Linked DNA regions of Nocardioides panacis. The protein of the gene in region 1 interacts with the protein of each later gene in a pairwise test. Links are inferred from orthologs where the notes say so. Each region holds a gene or a part of one and is shown on either strand. Other genes may lie near its edges.

Evidence for each region. Proteins that work in one complex are often made in the same cells at the same time.
Region 2: the proteins of KRR39_RS23075 (region 1) and ndk interact in binary tests that used the Escherichia coli proteins (3 or more experiments, as listed by UniProt). The link is inferred for Nocardioides panacis from one-to-one orthologs.

What each region holds. Positions count from the first base shown.
Region 1 is NZ_CP077062.1:4,722,502-4,726,388, reverse strand. What follows is about bases 630-3,367. They hold KRR39_RS23075 (uracil-DNA glycosylase), read left to right. Parts: upstream 630-1,519; coding sequence 1,520-2,215; downstream 2,216-3,367. Other genes in these bases: KRR39_RS23065 (hypothetical protein), read left to right, coding at 2,833-3,367; KRR39_RS23070 (LOG family protein), read left to right, coding at 2,212-2,796; KRR39_RS23080 (SGNH/GDSL hydrolase family protein), read left to right, coding at 630-1,394. Also shown: KRR39_RS23085 (ABC transporter permease), read left to right, coding at 1-473; more of KRR39_RS23080, read left to right, coding at 621-629; more of KRR39_RS23065, read left to right, coding at 3,368-3,720; KRR39_RS23060 (sulfotransferase family protein), read right to left, coding at 3,740-3,887. UniProt on the Escherichia coli protein: Excises uracil residues from the DNA which can arise as a result of misincorporation of dUMP residues by DNA polymerase or due to deamination of cytosine.
Region 2 is NZ_CP077062.1:2,777,659-2,781,231, reverse strand. Bases 1-2,999 are described here. They hold ndk (nucleoside-diphosphate kinase), read left to right. Parts: upstream 1-1,294; coding sequence 1,295-1,705; downstream 1,706-2,999. Other genes in these bases: KRR39_RS13505 (rod shape-determining protein), read left to right, coding at 2,568-2,999; KRR39_RS13510 (pyridoxamine 5'-phosphate oxidase family protein), read left to right, coding at 1,710-2,417; KRR39_RS13520 (DUF4233 domain-containing protein), read left to right, coding at 823-1,239; KRR39_RS13525 (bifunctional folylpolyglutamate synthase/dihydrofolate synthase), read left to right, coding at 1-826. Also shown: more of KRR39_RS13505, read left to right, coding at 3,000-3,573. UniProt on the Escherichia coli protein: Major role in the synthesis of nucleoside triphosphates other than ATP. The ATP gamma phosphate is transferred to the NDP beta phosphate via a ping-pong mechanism, using a phosphorylated active-site intermediate.

The sequences.
Region 1 (3,887 bases):
CCAGCGGGATCGCCCCGGTGCTCGCGCTGATCTTCGCCTCGGGCGTGGTGCCGTTCAACGGACCGGGCATCATCCCGATCGCCGGCATCGTGGTCGGCAACATGATGACCGCCTCGACCCTGACCGGACGGCGCGCGTTCGACGAGCTCGCCGGGCACTTCGGCACCTACGAGGCCGCGCTGGCGATCGGGCTGAGCAGCCCCGAGGCCGCCTTCGAGGTGATCGCCCCGACCGCCCGCGAGGCGCTCACCCCGGGCTTGGACCAGACCCGTACCGTCGGCCTCGTGACGCTCCCCGGCGCGTTCGTCGGCGTCCTGCTCGGTGGCGGCACGCCGCTCGAGGCCGGCGCCGCGCAGATCCTGGTGCTGATCGGCCTGATGGCGGGTCAGGCGATCACCTCGGCGGTGCTGCTGCGACTCGTGGCGGCCGCCCGGCTCGTGCGCCGGGACCTCGTCGCGACGTACCCACGATGACCCACCCCGAGGACAGACGGAGGACCCCGATGCACCTCGCCCGTCTGACCACGGCCGTGGTCGCGGCCGCCCTGCTGGTGTCCGGCTGCACCCAGGGCACGGCAGCCACGCCGGACCCGGCCGCGTCGAGCCCGAGCCCCCCCGTCGATCGGGAGGTACGTCGCCCTGGGCGACTCCTACTCGGCCGGTCCGCTGATCCCGACGACCGACCTGGCCGGCGGCTGCGCGCGCTCCGACCACAACTACCCCAGCCTGGTGGCGGACGCGGTGAACGCCCGCAAGCTCGTCGACGTGACCTGCAGCGGCGCCGACACCCGCGACCTGACCGGGGTGCAGCGGACGTTCGGCGACGCCCGCATCCCGCCGCAGCTGCGCGCGGTCACCGCCGACACCGACCTGGTCACGCTGGGCATCGGCGGGAACGACCTCGGGCTGTTCTCCACCCTGGTGAGCACCTGCACGCGGCTGCGCGCCTCGGACCCGCAGGGCTCGCCGTGCGCCCGCGAGCTCGCCGCCCGCGGCCCGGACCTCGACGCCGCCGTCACCACGATCAGCCGCCGGGTCGCCGCCTCCCTGCTGGCGATCCGGGCGAAGGCCCCGCGGGCGAAGGTCCTGCTGGTCGGCTACCTGCGCTTGGCCCCCGAGCACGGCACCTGCGTCGGGCTGCCGCTGGCCGCGGGCGACTACGCGGAGGGCCGGCGGATCAGCCGGACCCTGGACACCGCGCTGAAGACGGCGGCCCGCCGGACGGGCACCACGTTCGTCGACATGTACGCCGCCTCGCGCGGGCACGACATCTGCGCGCGGGACCCGTGGGTCAACGGCAGCGTCAACGACCGGCAGAAGGCGCTGGCCTACCACCCGTTCGCCTCCGGGATGCGGGCCGACGCCCGCGCCGTGGTCGCCGCCCTGCGGCGCTGAGCCGGCTCAGCCCGTCCAGGAGGCGCCGTCGGCACGCGCCGGTGGACGTCCCTCCGACGAGGGTGACCGAACGTGACCCCTGAGCCCGCTGAAGAGCACCCGGTGCCGGATGAAAGGGTGGGGGGATGACGGGGACGACGGGGTTGGCGACGCTGGTGGCACGGGGGCTGGTCGCACCGGACTGGGCCGAGGCGCTGGCGCCGGTGGACGGGCAGATCACCGCGATGGGCGAGTTCCTGCGCGCCGAGGTGCGCGCCGGGCACACCTACCTCCCGCCCGGCGACCACGTGCTGCGCGCGTTCAGCCGGCCGCTGGCCGAGGTGCGGGTGCTCGTGCTCGGGCAGGACCCCTACCCCACCCCGGGGCACGCCGTCGGCCTGTCGTTCTCGGTGGCCCCGGACGTGCGGCCGCTGCCCAAGAGCCTGGTCAACATCTACAAGGAGCTCGTCGACGACCTCGGCTGCCCGCCGCCGTCGAACGGCGACCTCACGCCGTGGTTCGAGCAGGGCGTGATGCTGCTGAACCGCTGCCTCACGGTCCGGCCGGGCGAGCCGGCCTCGCACCGTGGTCGCGGCTGGGAGGCGGTCACCGAGCGCGCCATCGAGGTGCTCGCCGCCCGGGGCGGCCCGCTGGCGGCGGTGCTCTGGGGCCGGGACGCCCAGGGCGTCAAGCCGGTGCTCGGCGCGGTGCCGTGGGTCGAGTCGGTGCACCCCAGCCCGCTGTCCGCGTCGCGCGGGTTCTTCGGGTCGCGTCCGTTCAGCCGCGTGAACAGCCTGCTCGAGCAGCAGGGCGGCAGGCCCGTGGACTGGCGGCTCCCGTGACCGGGCTGCGCACCGTGTGCGTGTTCAGCGGCTCGAGCCCGGGCGCGCGCCCGTCGTACACGGACGCAGCGGCGGCGCTGGGCCGCGAGGTCGCCAGCCGCGGCCTGCGCCTGGTGTACGGCGGCGCCAGCGTCGGGTTGATGGGCACGGTCGCGGACGCCGCGCTCGCCGCCGGGGGCGAGGTCGTCGGGGTGATCCCGCAGCACCTCGTCGACCGCGAGGTGGCGCACCCCGGGCTCACCGAGCTGCGGGTCACCACCTCGATGCACGAGCGCAAGGCGATGATGGCCACGCTGTCCGACGGGTTCGTGGCGCTGCCCGGCGGCTTCGGCACGCTCGAGGAGCTGGCCGAGATCCTGACCTGGTCGCAGCTCGGCCTGCAGAGCAAGCCGAGCGGTCTGCTCGACGTCGAGGGGTTCTTCGCGCCGCTGCTGGCGTTCTTCGACCACACCGTCACCGAGCGGTTCGTGTCGGAGCGGCACCGGGCCCTGGTGCTCTCGGCGGACGCCCCGGGCGCGCTGCTCGACCGGCTCGCGGACTGGCGTCCGGACCCCGCCGCGACGAAGTGGCTCGACCGATGACCCAGATTTGTCGACTTCTTCAGTAGTATTTGCTGCATGACGCAGACTCTCGCCCTTCCCCGCTTCGAGGACGCCACCGTCGTGGTGCCCGCTCCCGGTCACGAGCCGGGCAACTGGTCCGGTGCCGCGAGCGCGGTCCTGGTGGACGGCGTCTACTGGCTGACCTACCGCGTCCGGCGGCCGCTGCGCGAGGGTCGGGGCGTCTCCGTGGTGGTCGCCCGCTCCGACGACGGCGAGCACTTCGTCACCGTCGCCGAGGTGCGGCGCGACGACTTCGGCGCCGAGTCGTTCGAACGTCCGGTGCTGGTGCGCCGCCCCGACGGTGGCTGGCGGCTCTACGTCTCCTGCGCGACGCCGGACTCCAAGCACTGGTGGATCGAGGCCGTCGACGCCGACGAGCCGGCCGGCCTCGTGACGGGCACCCGGACCGTGGTGCTCCCCGGGTCGCCCGACGTCGCCGTGAAGGACCCGGTCGTGCTGGTCGACGCGACCGGCTGGCGGATGTGGGTCTGCGTGCACCCGCTCACCGAGCCGGGCCACGAGGACCGGATGACCACGGCCTTCGCGACCAGCGCCGACGGCCTGTCGTGGGACTGGCACGGCACCGTGCTCGCCCCCACCGACGGCACGTGGGACCAGCGCGGCACCCGGGTCACCGCGGTGCTCTCCGAGGAGCCCCTCGTCGTCCTGTACGACGGACGCGCGCGCGCCGAGGACAACTGGCACGAGGTCACCGGGGTGGCGCGGTCCACCGACGGCCGCAGGCTCGTCGCGGAGGAGGGGCCGGTGGTCCGGTCGCCGCACAGCGACGGGGCGCTGCGCTACGTCGCGGCGGTGCCGCTGCCCGACGGTGCCACGAGGTTCTACTTCGAGGCCGCCCGGCCCGACGGGGCGCACGACCTGATGACCAGCGTGTCCGGCTGACGGTCGGTCCCGAGCCCGCTCAGCCGGTGGCGGTCCTCTGGGACTGCCGGGTGTGGAACGTGTCGCCGGCGCGGTGGGTGCGCCAGTCGTCGTAGGACTCCCCGGTGACCTGCTCCAGCAGGGCGATGTCGTCCAGGAACGGCTCGCGCAGCACCTCGCCCTGCTCG
Region 2 (3,573 bases), 1.9 Mb from region 1 along the record:
GAGCTACCTCGGCTCGCGTCCGGTCGACATCGCCCGCGAGAAGGCCGGGATCATCAAGGCCGGCTCGACGGTGGTGGTGGCCGTGCAGCCCGACGACGTGGCGGCGGTGATCGCCGAGCGGGCCGCGGAGGTCGGCGCGACGGTGCTGTGGGAGGGCCGGGACTTCGGCGTCGAGCACCGCGTCGCGGCCGTCGGCGGCCAGATGATGCAGCTGCGCGGCCTGCGCGGGGAGTACCCCGAGGTCTTCCTGCCGCTGCACGGCGCCCACCAGGCGCAGAACGCGGTCCTGGCGCTGGCCGCCGTGGAGGCGTTCCTCGGCGAGGAGCCGCTCGACGTCGACCTGGTCCGCGACGCGCTCGCCGAGGTGACCTCGCCCGGCCGCCTCGAGGTGATCCGGCGCAGCCCGACGATCCTGCTGGACGCCGCGCACAACCCGCACGGCGCGCAGGCCACCGCGGACGCGATCGAGGACTCGTTCCTGCTCAACCCGCTGATCGGGGTCGTCGGGGTGATGGCCGACAAGGACTACGAGGGCGTGCTGGCGGCCTTCGAGCCGGTGATGGCCGCGATCGTCTGCACCGAGAACACCACCACCCGCACGATGCGCGCCGAGGACCTCGCCGAGGTCGCCCGCGGCATCTTCGGCATCGACCGGGTGTACGTCGCCCCGCGGATCCAGGACGCCATCGAGCAGGCGGCCACCCTCGCCGAGGAGGGCGGCGTGTTCGGCGAGGCGATCGGCTCCGGCGGCGTGCTGGTCACCGGCTCGGTGGTCACCGTCGGCGAGGCGCGGCACCTGCTCCGGCCGCGGAGGCGGCGCGGATGACCCGCTCCATCCGGCGCTCGATGTGCGCCGGCATGCTGGTGCTCCAGGCGGTCGTGCTGTTCCTGACCGGCATCGTGACGATCGGGATGACCGAGCTGGCCACCGGCGCGTCGCTGGCCCTGGGCCTCGGCCTCGCGGTGCTGTGCCTGGTCGCGGCCGGGATGCTCGGCCGGCGCGGGGGCTACGCCCTGGGCTGGGCGGTGCAGGTCGTCTCGATCGCGCTGGGGTTCCTGATCACCGCTATGTTCTTCCTCGGCGTGGTCTTCGCCGGGCTCTGGGCGACCTCCTACTTCATGGGCGCCACGATCGACCGGGAGCGGGCCGAGCGCGCCGTCCTGGAGGAGCAGTGGCGCGCCGAGCACGGCGCCGAGCACGGCGCCGAGCACGGCGCCCAGGACGGCGCCCAGGACTGAGTCCGGCCACCGGTCGGTTTCGCGGGTCGGCCGCGGGTTCCCTAGGCTGGCGCCCATGTCGACCCAGCGCACCCTCGTCCTGCTCAAGCCCGACACCGTCCGCCGCGGACTCGTGGGCAACGTGCTGTCCCGCTTCGAGGCCAAGGGCCTCTCGCTCGTCGCGCTGGAGCTGCGCACCATCACCGCGGCCCAGGCCGACGAGCACTACGCCGAGCACGTGGACCGGGACTTCTACCCGCCGCTGCGCGACTTCGTGACCTCCGGCCCGCTCCTCGCGGCGGTGCTCGAGGGCGACGAGGCCGTCGAGGTGGTGCGCGCGCTGAACGGCGCGACCGACGGCCGCAAGGCCGCTCCGGGCACGATCCGCGGGGACCTGTCGCTGTCCAACCGCGAGAACCTCGTGCACGGCTCGGACTCGCCCGAGTCCGCCGCGCGCGAGATCGGCATCTGGTTCCCGGGTCTGTGACCCCGTGACCGCCGGGCGCCGCGCCGACCAGCCGCTCTCGCCGACCGGCCGGAGCACGCCGCGCCGGGAGAGGGAGCGCGCCCAGTCCGACCGCGACACCCTGTACGACGTCCTGGACGCGTCCCTGGTCTGCCACCTCGCCGTCGTCGTCGACGGGGTGCCGCTGGCCCTGCCGACGGTGTTCGCCGTCGACCTTGACGGTCCCGACGAGGGCGGCACGCTCTACGTGCACGGCTCGGTGGCCTCGCGCAGCCTGGTGCAGGCGCCCGGGCAGGACGTCAGCGTGACGATGACGGTGCTCGACGGGATCGTGCTGGCGCGGTCCGGCTTCAACCACTCGATGAACTACCGCTCGGCCGTGGTCGTCGGCCGGCCCCGGCTGGTGACCGGTGAGGCCGAGCGCTCGCACGCCCTGGACCTGCTGGTCGACCACGTGACGCCCGGCCGGTCCGCGACGCTGCGCCGGCCGACCCGCAAGGAGCTCTCCGCCACCACGGTGCTGGCCCTGCCGCTGCACGAGGCCTCGGTCAAGCGGCGGGTCGGCGACCCGAGCGACGAGGACGTCGACGTCGAGGCGGGCGGCGTGTGGGCCGGGGTGCTGCCGCTCGGGCTGCGCGCCGGCGAGCCGGTCACCGGCGCGGACGTCGACGTCGCCGCGGTGCCGGAGCACGTGACGGCCCGGGTCGCAGCGCTGAACCGCCGCAGCCCCTGAACCGCCGCACCAGCTGAACCGCCCGCCTGCGTCGGGTGTGACGCGCGTGTCGTCCGGGGCTGGAGAGGTTCGCGCTCTTACCCTGGGACGGGGTCGGTGCGCCGTACCCCCGACCCACCCGGACAGGCGACGACAGCAGGGACCGCAGGCATGGCGAACAGCATCATCGGCCGCGACATGGCCGTTGACCTCGGCACCGCCAACACGCTCGTCTACGTGCGTGGCAAGGGCGTGCTCCTCGACGAGCCGTCCGTCGTCGCGCTGAACTCCTCGACGAACGAGATCCTCGCCGTCGGGCACGAGGCGAAGCGGATGATCGGCCGGACCCCGGACAACATCACCGCGATCCGCCCGCTCAAGGACGGCGTGATCGCGGACTTCGAGTCCACCGAGCAGATGCTCCGCTACTTCATCCAGCAGGTGCACCGCCGCCGCTACTTCGCCAAGCCCCGCCTGGTGATCTGCGTGCCGAGCGGCATCACCGCGGTCGAGCAGCGCGCCGTCAAGGAGGCCGGCTACCAGGCCGGCGCCCGCCGGGTCTACATCATCGAGGAGCCGATGGCCGCCGCGATCGGCGCCGGGCTCCCCGTCCACGAGGCCACCGGCAACATGGTCGTCGATGTCGGCGGCGGCACGACGGAGGTCGCGGTCATCTCGCTGGGCGGCATCGTCACCAGCCTCTCGATCCGCACCGCGGGCGACGACCTCGACCAGGCGATCATCGCCTGGATGAAGAAGGAGTACTCCCTGATGCTGGGGGAGCGCACCGCCGAGGAGATCAAGATGACCCTCGGCTCGGCGTTCCCGCTCCCGCAGGAGCCGGAGGCCGAGGTCCGCGGTCGGGACATGATCTCCGGGCTGCCCAAGACCGTCGTGGTCTCCTCCGCCGAGGTCCGGATGGCCCTCGAGGAGCCGCTGCACGCGATCGTCGACGCGGTCCGCACCACCCTCGACCAGACGCCGCCCGAGCTCGCCGGCGACATCATGGACCGCGGCCTCGTGCTGACCGGCGGCGGCGCGTTGCTGCGCGGCCTCGACGAGCGGCTGCGCCACGAGACCGGGATGCCGGTGCACATCGCCGAGGAGCCGCTGCGCTCGGTGGCGATGGGGGCCGGCAAGTGCGTCGAGGAGTTCGAGGCCCTCCAGCAGGTGCTCG